DNA from 2 places in the Paenibacillus gansuensis genome. Region 1 is predicted to be linked to the other one. Evidence: predicted binding sites of a transcription regulator. Region 1 holds the regulator's gene; the other holds the start of a gene.
The links. The regulator LexA, encoded in region 1, represses DNA repair genes until DNA is damaged. The targets are predictions, from matches to a motif close to CGAACATATGTTCG.

Region 1 (5,704 bases):
TTCAAGCTTTTCAGAAGCATAAAGTCAGCGACTATCATTTTGCCGGATCAACCGGATATGGATACAATGACCGCGGACGGGAAGTGCTGGATCTCGTATACGCTGAAGTGTTCGGTGCGGAAGCGGGGCTGGTCCGTCCTCATTTTGTTTCGGGAACACACACGATCAGTACGGCATTGTTCGGTGTGCTTCGTCCGGGGGACGAGCTGCTTTATATCACGGGAAAGCCTTATGATACGCTGCATAAAGTAATCGGCAAACCTGGAGACGGCAAAGGATCGCTTCAGGATTTCGGCATAAAGTACAAAGAAGTGCCTTTGCTGGAAGAAGGCGGTATTGATTGGGCGTCTGTGGAGAAAGCGATTACTGTACAGACCAAAGTTATTGGAATCCAGCGCTCGCGCGGCTATGACTGGCGGGCGTCTTTCACCGTAGCTGAAATCCGGGAAATGGCGGATAAGGTGAAGATGTTAAAGAATGACCTGATTGTTTTTGTAGATAACTGTTATGGTGAGTTTACAGAAACATGGGAACCTACGGAAGCTGGCGTGGATTTGATGGCGGGTTCCCTGATTAAAAACCCCGGGGGCGGAATCGCTCCTTCCGGGGGCTATATTGTCGGGAAGCAAAAATACGTTGAGCAGGCATCCTACCGCCTTACTGCTCCAGGAATCGGCGGTGAAGTTGGTGCCATGCTGGGAACTACCAGGGCGATCTATCAAGGTTTATTCCTGGCCCCGTTATTAGTCGGACAAGCTGTGAAGGGGAGTATCCTTGCAGCTGCCGTATTTGAGGAATTGGGCTTTGAAACGAAACCCGGGTGGACCGAACCAAGAACGGATCTCATCCAAGCGATCCGTTTCTCATCTGATGAACACTTGATTGCCTTTGTGCAAGGGATTCAAATGTCTTCGGCTGTAGATTCCCATGTCGTGCCAGAACCTTGGGATATGCCGGGTTATGAGCATCCGGTTATTATGGCTGCAGGCACATTCATACAAGGCGGAAGCCTGGAGTTATCGGCCGATGCGCCGATCAGGGAACCCTTCATTGCCTATATGCAGGGCGGGCTTACCTACTCCCATGTTAAGCTGGGGATTTTGACTGCGCTCAGAAATATGAAGGACAGAGGGTTGCTGTAAGGTTTTCTACATGGTTTATGGACGTTTAAGGATTGCTGATGAAGCATGTTAAGGCAATGTATAGGTATTATTACATTAAACCTTACACGACTTGACACCTTCTTGTGATGGCGGTTACAATGGAAGTATCTTATTCCATTGGAAGGTTGATGATTTATGACTGACGATATTCGTAGGAATATGGCCTTGTTCCCAATCGGGATCGTCATGAAGCTCACGGATTTGACCGCAAGGCAGATCCGCTACTACGAGCAGCATGAACTGATTGTGCCAGCACGTACTGCCGGGAATCAGCGTCTTTTCTCGTTCAATGACGTGGAACGGCTCTTGGAGATTAAAGCCCTGATTGAGAAGGGCGTCAACATCGCTGGCATTAAACAGGTAATGCTGCCGGTTTCCAGGGAATCGGAAGATGCTACAGTGTTGAACGAACAGACCGAAGTGAAGCGTAAAGAGCTTTCAGAATCGCAGCTTCACCGTATGTTGAAACAAGACTTGCTGCAAGGCAACCGAAGAGGCAAAGTTTCTCTCATCCAAGGCGAACTATCCAGATTTTTTCAGCGTTAATCCATACTATTGTAGAGGAGAGATTTTCGAATGGGTTTCACTAAAGAGGATATTCTTCGCATTGCTAAGGAACAGAACGTGCGTTTCATCCGTCTCCAATTTACGGACTTGCTGGGTACGATCAAGAACGTAGAGATTCCTGTAAGCCAACTGGAGAAAGCGCTTGATAATAAGATGATGTTTGACGGTTCTTCTATTGAAGGTTATGTGCGTATCGAGGAATCGGATATGTATCTTTACCCTGATCTGGATACATGGGTAATTTTCCCATGGGTAACCCAGAATCGTGTAGCCCGTCTGATTTGTGATATTTATATGCCTGACGGCACACCTTTTGCCGGGGATCCGCGCGGTATTTTGAAGCGCTCCTTGAAAGAAGCTGAAGAAATGGGATATACCGCTATGAACGTAGGTCCTGAACCGGAGTTCTTCCTGTTCAAGACGGACGAGAAGGGGAATCCGACGATGGAATTGAACGACCAAGGCGGTTATTTTGACTTAGCCCCTACGGATCTTGGCGAGAACTGCCGCCGTGAGATCGTTCTTGTTCTTGAGGAGATGGGCTTCGAGATCGAAGCATCCCATCATGAAGTAGCTCCCGGACAACATGAAATCGACTTTAAATATGCGGATGCGATACGCGCAGCCGACCAGATCCAAACTTTTAAACTGGTTGTAAAGACGATTGCCAGACAGCATGGGCTTCACGCCACCTTTATGCCGAAGCCGTTATTCGGTATGAACGGTTCCGGAATGCACTGTCACCAGTCCCTATTCCGCGGCAAGGAGAACGCTTTCTATGACGAGAGCGATAAACTTGGCCTAAGCGTGGAAGCACGCCAGTATATGGCTGGGGTATTGAAGCATGCACGTGCTTTTGCAGCGATCACCAACCCGACTGTTAACTCTTACAAGCGTCTCGTGCCAGGTTACGAGGCACCATGTTACGTAGCTTGGTCTGCGTCCAACCGCAGCCCGATGATCCGGATTCCGGCATCCCGGGGCTTAAGCACGAGGATTGAAGTCCGCAATCCTGACCCTACTGCCAATCCTTACCTTGCTCTTGCCGTAATGTTGAAATCAGGCCTGGACGGCATCAAAAATAAGCTTGCTCTGCCTGCCCCTACGGACCGTAACATTTATGTTATGACGGAAGAAGAGCGTATTGAAGACGGTATTCCGACACTGCCTTATTCCCTTAAGGAAGCTTTGGGCGAGCTGCTTCGGGACGATGTCATTTGCGATGCGCTTGGGGAACATGCTCTAGCACACTTTTATGAACTGAAAGAAATCGAATGGGATATGTACCGTACGCAAATCCACCAGTGGGAACGCGATCAATATATTACATTGTTCTAATTCATACAGTAATGAAAGAAGCTCCCGGATCATTGGATCCGGGAGCTTCTTAAATTTTCAATTAAAAGTAACTTTAGTGGATATCTCTGAATAGGCCAATGACTCTGCCAAGGATCGTGACGTGATTGAGAAGGATAGGGGATAAGGCCGAATTCTCAGGCTGTAAGCGAATATGATCCCGTTCCTTATAAAAGCGTTTCACAGTAGCCTCGTCATCTTCGGTCATCGCTACGACGATGTCTCCGTTGTTCGCAGTCTGCTGCTGGCGTACGATGACATAGTCTCCGTCGTGAATGCCTGCTTCAATCATACTGTCTCCGATGACATTCAGCATAAATACGGTCTGATCGCCTACGAAATGGCTTGGCAGCGGAAAATAGTCTTCAATATTCTCTGTGGCCGTAATAGGAACTCCGGCGGTTACCTTACCTACCAAAGGAACTCTGGCCACGGAAAGAGGGAACACGTTCGAAGATTCGTCGCCGGTGCCGCCGAGGATTTCAATGGCTCTCGGTTTCGTCGGGTCGCGGCGGATCATGCCTTTCTTCTCGAGCCTGTCCAGATGGCCATGGACCGTAGAACTCGAAGCCAGTCCAACCGCTTCGCCGATCTCTCTAACGGAAGGAGGGTATCCCTTGTCCCTCACTTCATTCTTTATGAAATCTAAGATCGCCATCTGGCGATTCGAAATCTTCGACACATCGATCACTCCAATTCGGAAATTCGGTTAGGGAAATTATAGCACAGAACCGGAGTTCGTACAAACATAAGTTCGAGTTTCCTGAAATAATATGGGAACAAATGTTTTCTTTAGGCCTTGACTCAAACATGTGTTCGTGTTATCTTGAATATAACAAGTGCGAACAAATGTTTGGAGGAGATCCATTATGCAAGCCTACTATACATACACAAACACAACTTCTGCCTCATCCGCGAACGCCCGCAAGTCGTTATCAACCCACGGTATCCGTCCCAAGGAAGCTGCATTCCGTATTAACGGGAAGAGATTTATGGTGTTTCTGTTACTGTTCGTATTCTGTTCGTCTTTCGGCATAATTCTTCAGGCGAACGGAGAACGTGAAGATATCAGCCCGCAGCAAGTTTCCGTCGTGAATCCGGCTCCGGCAATCATTTATGTCGATACAGGCGAGTCTTTATGGTCCATTGCACAAGATCACGCTTCCGATGGGCAGAGTGTGCGTTCGTATATTGCTTCGATCAAGAAGCTGAATGGGCTGCACAGCAGTCTGCTGCAGGAAGGCCAGGCATTGAAGCTGCCGGCAGCTTCAAAATAAAAATACATGTCATGTACTCCGGTATGCCTTTCTACGGCTGCCGGTTTTTTCTATTTCCGAAAATTCCGGTAACAATGAAGGCTGCTTCTTGACTTTACATATGCTCCATGTCAAAGTAAATATGATATGGACAGGAGGATATGACATGGATGAAATTGTATTGAGAATTAATGAACTTTCCCGAAAACAAAAAAGCGTGGGGCTTACACCTGAAGAGGCTGCAGAGCAGAAAGAGCTTCGCGCTAAATATATTAATGCTTTCAAGCAGTCGCTGCGAAACCAGCTGGATAATATTACGCTGGTAGACGGTGACGACGAGCAAATTAAACACTAAGTGATGGGTGGGTTCAGGCATGTCCCGTAAGTGGGAACGTATGGTTCAGAAGAACACGAAAGTAACGAACAAAGTAAGAGCGAAACAGGGAAAGCTATCGATTTCGAATTCACCTGGATCCGCGTCTGAAGTAAAGAGACACACCGGCCGCAGTTTTCTTCTTCCGATCGGGTGTGCGGTTATCGCGATATTTTTTGCGATCGCATTTGCAGTCCAGCAAGGGGCGATGTACTGGTTCACAGTAATCAGTTACCTGCTTCTGGCAGTCGTTTTCTATTTCCGCAAACCGTATCTTGCCATCGGCAAAGACTATATCTCGACGCGCAAGTTCGGCGGGGACCGGAAAATGTATGCAGCTGGTTTGGAGAAAATCGTGGCACAGCCGGGCTATGTTGTTGTTCATCTGAAACATAGTAAGAGCAACTGGGTGTTTTCCAGAGTGTTTAACCGTTATGATACGGACAAGATGGCGGCGGACTTGCAGACATTTGCGAAACAGCATGCCGTTCCTTTTGAAGAGAAGGCTAACTAATCGGGGAGAGATGAGAAAGCATGGCGATTAAAGCAGTTCTGTTTGATCTGGATGATACATTGCTTTGGGACGACCGCAGTGTGAAGGAAGCCTTCGAGACGGTATGTAAAGAGGCGGAACGCAAGTTTGGCGTTCATGCCGGGGCATTGGAGGAAGCGGTCCGCAAGGAAGCGAGGGAACTTTACGAATCCTACGAGACATTTCCATTCACCAAAATGATCGGAATTAATCCGTTTGAAGCGCTGTGGGGTAATTTTGCGGAAGGGGAACAAGAAGAGTTCCGAAAGCTGAATGTACTTGCTCCAACGTACCGCAGAGAAGCATGGATCCGCGGTTTGAAGCAGCTTGGTGTGGAAGATGCAGAGTCAGGCTCCGAATTAGCCGAGCTGTTCCATCAGACCCGCCGAAAGCTTCCGTATGTATACGAAGAAACTTACCGCGTGTTGGATAACCTGAAAAGAAAGTACAAGCTGCT
Region 2 (5,704 bases), on a different contig from region 1:
TGCAGTTTACAAACCTTAAATAACGGGATGGAAAGCGGGGTGAAAGAGGTTCCTCTTTTTGACACTCCGCTTTTCAGTGTATTATACTTGATTAGATAGGTATGGATAATTGGGGGACGTAACATGACAGAAAAAGTGAAGGTAGTCACGCTCGGCTGTGAAAAAAACCTGGTTGATTCCGAAATTATGTCAGGTCTAATACACCAAAGAGGCTACCAGCTTGTCGATGATAAGGAAGAAGCGACGGTCATTATCGTCAATACGTGCGGATTTATCGATGCGGCGAAGGAAGAGTCGGTGAACACGATTCTGGATATGGCCGATCTGAAAGAAACCGCAAAGTTGAAAGCACTGATTGTATCAGGCTGTCTGACACAGCGTTACAAGAAGGAACTAATGAATGAGATGCCGGAAATCGACGGTATTGTCGGCACGGGCGATTTCGATAAAATCGGTGATATCGTAGATGAGGCTCTGCGCGGCCGCAAGCCGGTATATGTGGGCAACCCGATATTCAACTATGATCAAGTTCTGCCTCGCCGCGTTTCTACACCACGATATACAGCCTATGTGAAAATCGCTGAAGGCTGCGATAACGCTTGCACATTCTGCTCCATTCCTATTATGAGAGGCAAGTTCCAAAGCCGCTCTATGGAGTCCATTCTGGCAGAAGTTGCGGATCTCGCCAGCCAAGGCGTGAAAGAGATCAGTCTCATTGCCCAGGATTCTACCAATTATGGAACGGATTTATATGAAGGCTTCATGCTGCCGGTACTTATGAATAAAGTAAGCGAAGTACCGGGAATCGAGTGGGTGCGTCTTCATTATGCATACCCGGGATTCTTCTCGGATGAACTGATTGATGCTATCGCCTCCAATCCGAAAATCTGTAAATATATCGATATGCCTCTGCAGCATAGTGAGGATCGGATTTTGAAACGGATGCGCCGTCCCGGCAGACAGCGGGACACAAGAGAACTGGTTCGCAAAATTCGTGACCGTATTCCGGATGTTTCTTTGCGGACTTCGCTGATCGTCGGCTTTCCGGGTGAAACGGAAGAAGATTTCCACGCTTTAACGGAATTTGTCCGTGAGATGAAGTTTGACCGTCTTGGCGTCTTTACCTACTCTCAGGAAGAAGATACGCCAGCCGCCAGACTGCCGGACCAAGTGCCGGATGATGTAAAGGAATGGCGTGCCAACACACTGATGGAGATTCAGCGTGAAATTTCCAAAGAGGCCGGCGGCCGCTTCATCGGCAAAGAACTGGACGTGCTTGTCGAGCGTTACGACGGCCGAAGCGATGTTTACATAGGAAGATCGCAATACGACGCGCCGGAAGTGGACGGCGAAGTATTTATTACCCGATGCACCTCTGGCATAGGTGAAATTCAAAGGGTACGCATTACGCATTCTTTTGAATTCGACCTGTCCGGGGAGGGAATTGCGTGAACCTGCCTAACCGAATTACGCTAGCCCGTATTTTCCTCGTGCCGGTGATCATGTTTTTTCTATTGGTGAAAATTGATGTGAATCCGCTGACTTTCGGGGAGTTTAGTATCAGCTACAACCAGATCATTGCTACTTTGATTTTTATCATTGCTGCGGCTACCGACGGTCTGGACGGCTATATTGCCCGCAAGCGCAAAATTGTAACCAATCTCGGTAAACTGCTGGATCCTCTGGCTGATAAGCTTTTGGTCGCCGCGGTCCTCATCTCGCTGGTAGAAATGGACAAACTGGATGCATGGATTGCCATCGTTATTATTTCCAGAGAGTTCGCGGTAACGGGACTGCGCCAGGTCGCCTTGCTCGAAGGCTCCGTGGTGGCTGCCAGCGCCTGGGGGAAATGGAAGACAGCCATTCAGATTACCGCCATCATCGCGATCATGCTGAATAACTTTCCGTTTGCTTTCGTTCATTTCAGATTTGATCTTGTGGCGGCTTGGGCGGCTGCGATTATTACTATTTACTCAGGGATCGATTATTTCATCAAGAATAAGAGCGTTCTCAATTTTTCAAAATAAAACACGTTGTTTACAAAACAAGAGGAGTCTATTTACCGGAGGAACCGGATGGTACTCCTCTTATTTTTTGCCGGAAAGGGGCGCCATGTTGTGAAGGCTGAAATTATTGCAGTGGGAACGGAATTGCTGCTCGGGCAGATCGTTAATACAAACGCCCAGTTTATCGCTCAGGAATGTGCTAATAACGGCATACATGTTCATTACCAAACGGTAGTCGGCGACAATCCGGAGCGGATCCGGGCCGCAGTTGAAATTGCAAGAGGGAGAGCGGACGTTATTTTGTTTACGGGCGGACTCGGGCCTACGCAGGATGACTTAACCAAGGACGTCCTCGCCGGCATGCTTGGCAGGGAGCTCAAGGTTCATGAACCCTCGATGGATAAAATCAGAGAGTTATTTTCTTCCCGCGGGGCCCATATGGTCGAAAGTAACATAAGGCAGGCCCATTGGATCGAAGGCAGCGACCCGCTGGAGAATGAAACGGGGCTTGCTGTGGGCAATGCCTTAACGGCGGACGGCACACATTATGTGCTTCTGCCCGGTCCGCCGAAAGAGATGAAACCGATGTTTCTTCACCAGGCTTTGCCTTGGTTAAGGGGCCTGCTTGGCGAGGCGGTACCTCTGCATTCCAAAATGCTTAAGTTTGCCGGAATTGGCGAATCAGATCTGGAGAACCGTCTTATTGACCTGATTGAAGCACAAACGGACCCTACGATCGCACCGTATGCGAAAGAGGGGGAAGTATCGATCCGGGTTACTACAAGGGCGGGTAGCAAGGAGGAAGCGGAGGAGAAGATGGCTGCAGTTGTAGCCGAAATTTATTCCCGGCTAGGCAAACATATTTATGCTGACGAGGATATTCCGATTGAAACGGCGATTGTTCGAATTATGTCAGGCAAAGGATTAACCCTGGCTATGGCTGAAAGCTGCACAGGGGGCCTGCTCGGGGACCTGATTACGGCGAATCCCGGCAGTGCGGACGCGTTCCGCGGAGGGATTATCAGCTACTCCAACGAATTTAAGCACAAGCTGCTGAACGTTCCTCAGGAGTTCCTGGAAGGAGACGGTTGCCCCGGCGCTGTAAGCGAACCGACAGCTGCGGCGATGGCGGAGGGGATCCGGTCGTTCGCGGATTCAGACTACGCTTTGTCTATAACGGGAGTAGCCGGCCCCGGACCTTCCGAAGGCAAACCGGAAGGCTTGGTTTATATCGGGCTTGCCCAGCGCGGCAGAGAAACGGTGGTTGAACGGCTCCAGCTTGCCGGAAACCGGGAAAGCGTGAAGCTGAAAGCGGCCAAGAGAGCGTTATTTCTGTTGTGGTCGGCTTTGGTAGCCAAGTAGCTGTATTCATGGGTCCGCGGTTGTCGGACCAGCAGATTATAGGAAGATATGTTGCAGATTCTGCCAGTATATGTTAATCTTTAAATGTTGACGGAAGAACCGCAGCAAAGGACTCCTTTGTTGCGGTTTTTGTTTGTTTCATGACGTCAGCATCCGTATTGGCTTAGCCTTAGCAAAAAAGCGAATGTATGTTCGAAAAAATGCTTGGCAAGCGAACGGAAATAAGTTATCATATAAATATAACAAGAAGAGGAAGTGAGTTATTTGGCAGCAGATCGTAAAGCCGCATTAGAAGTAGCATTGCGCCAAATCGAGAAACAATTCGGTAAAGGCTCCATCATGAAACTCGGTGAATCCACACATATGCAGGTTGAAACCGTTCCTAGCGGTTCCCTAGCTTTAGATATTGCATTAGGTATCGGCGGTATGCCGAGAGGCAGAATTATTGAAGTGTACGGACCTGAATCGTCCGGTAAGACTACAGTAGCGCTCCATGCTATTGCCGAAGTACAGAGGCTTGGCGGCCAGGCGGCTTTTATTGACGCTGAGCACGCACTGGATCCACTGTATGCAAGCAAGCTTGGCGTTAACATCGACGAGCTGCTGCTGTCCCAGCCGGATACGGGAGAGCAAGCGCTGGAGATTGCAGAAGCGCTTGTACGAAGCGGTGCTGTTGAGATTATCGTTATCGACTCCGTTGCGGCATTGGTACCGAAAGCGGAAATCGAAGGCGACATGGGGGATTCCCACGTGGGTCTTCAAGCACGTCTGATGTCTCAGGCGCTGCGGAAGCTGTCCGGTGCGATCAGCAAGTCCAAGACGATTGCGATCTTTATCAACCAGCTGCGTGAGAAGGTCGGCGTCATGTTCGGCAACCCGGAAACCACACCGGGCGGACGCGCCCTGAAATTCTACTCTTCCGTCCGTCTGGAAGTGCGCCGAATCGAGACGATTAAGCAAGGTAACGATATGGTCGGTAACCGTACGAAGATTAAAGTCGTGAAGAACAAGGTGGCGCCTCCGTTCAAACAGGCTGAAATCGATATTATGTACGGAGAGGGAATCTCCAGGGAAGGCAGCATTATCGATATCGGTACGGAAATGGATATCGTGAACAAGAGCGGCGCTTGGTATTCTTACGAGAACGAGCGTCTTGGCCAGGGCCGGGAGAATGCGAAGCAATACTTGAAAGAGAACCCGCAAATTGCGGATGTTATCGAGAAGAAGATTCGGGATGCAAGCAACCTGACAGGCATGGTCGGAACTCCTTCCGTTGATGACGAAGATGAAGAAGAACTGCTGCTGTCCATGGAGTAAGACAGTGACGGAACCAGCCGCACCCTGCAATAGGGTGCGGCTTTTCTTTTAAACGCAAAGATAGACGGGAGGTTGAAGATGATGAAACCTAGAGGCAAAAGTGTGAATAAGAAGAAAACGATAGAAGCTTGGCTGGAAAAGCAAGAGACCATGCACATGGACGGCAGCAGCATTTTGCAGACTGGGGAGCAGGAAGAAGAACAGGCAGCCATGATAACTTCAGTGGAGAGGCAGAAGCGGAGTAAACACCGGTACAATATTCATGTAGGCGGTACGTATGCTTTTTCCGTTCATGAAGACATCATGATCAAGCACAGGCTGCTTAAAGGGGAAATGATCCCTTCTGAGAATTTTGAGCAGATTCTGCAGGATGAAGAACGCCATTCGGCATACTTTCAGGCTGTCCGTTTCATCAGTCACCGGCCAAGAACGGTAAAGGAGCTTCGGCTGAAATTGAAAGAGAAGGGATATGAGCCGGAGTTGATAGACTATGCCGTGGAACGTCTGAAAGAGCAGAAGTTTGTCGATGATAAACTGTTCGCCCAGCAGCTGGCCGAATCCCGTATCTATTCACAGAAGAAGGGACGGAATCTTGTACAGCAGGAGCTGGCGCAAAAAGGTGTACCGAAGGAACATATTCAAAGCGCATTGGAACGGGTTGACCCGGAAAGGGAACTGGCAAGTGCAATGGAACTTGGCCTCAAGAGATGGAAGCTTCTCTCCGGCAGCGGAACGGACAAGAGCAGGAAGTTATACGGCTTTTTGCTAAGAAGGGGTTACTCCTCCTCCCAAGTTCAAAAGGTGCTGCGGGCCTGTATAGATGGGGAAGCAGAGATGGAAGCGGATGAGATGTTTTTGGATTAATCCCATAAATCATTAATGGAATTAAAAATCATGGGACTAAAAGGAAGAACATACTAACATCGCTTGACAACTTCTTTCTCCAAAAGATAAAATAATCTTGTGCATTCATATTCTTGTGAATCAATTATTTTATGATAATGATTCCAGATTATACG

Region 2: recA (recombinase RecA) is a predicted target of LexA. The motif match lies at 3,550-3,563, and genes of this name have one in related genera.

What each region holds. Positions count from the first base shown of each region.
Region 1 covers NZ_JBHUME010000005.1:586,512-592,215, forward strand. Annotated here, with positions in the region: gene ACFSUF_RS06815 (methionine gamma-lyase family protein) at 1-1,142, shown strand, start outside; gene ACFSUF_RS06820 (MerR family transcriptional regulator) at 1,299-1,709, shown strand; gene glnA (type I glutamate--ammonia ligase) at 1,740-3,068, shown strand; gene lexA (transcriptional repressor LexA) at 3,142-3,768, opposite strand; gene ACFSUF_RS06835 (LysM peptidoglycan-binding domain-containing protein) at 3,956-4,363, shown strand; gene ACFSUF_RS06840 (DUF896 domain-containing protein) at 4,509-4,697, shown strand; gene ACFSUF_RS06845 (hypothetical protein) at 4,717-5,229, shown strand; gene ACFSUF_RS06850 (HAD family hydrolase) at 5,250-5,704, shown strand, end outside.
Region 2 covers NZ_JBHUME010000007.1:817,107-822,810, forward strand. Annotated here, with positions in the region: gene ACFSUF_RS11615 (YajQ family cyclic di-GMP-binding protein) at 1-23, shown strand, start outside; gene rimO (30S ribosomal protein S12 methylthiotransferase RimO) at 124-1,452, shown strand; gene pgsA (CDP-diacylglycerol--glycerol-3-phosphate 3-phosphatidyltransferase) at 1,449-2,027, shown strand; gene ACFSUF_RS11630 (competence/damage-inducible protein A) at 2,118-3,368, shown strand; gene recA (recombinase RecA) at 3,633-4,685, shown strand; gene ACFSUF_RS11640 (regulatory protein RecX) at 4,764-5,549, shown strand.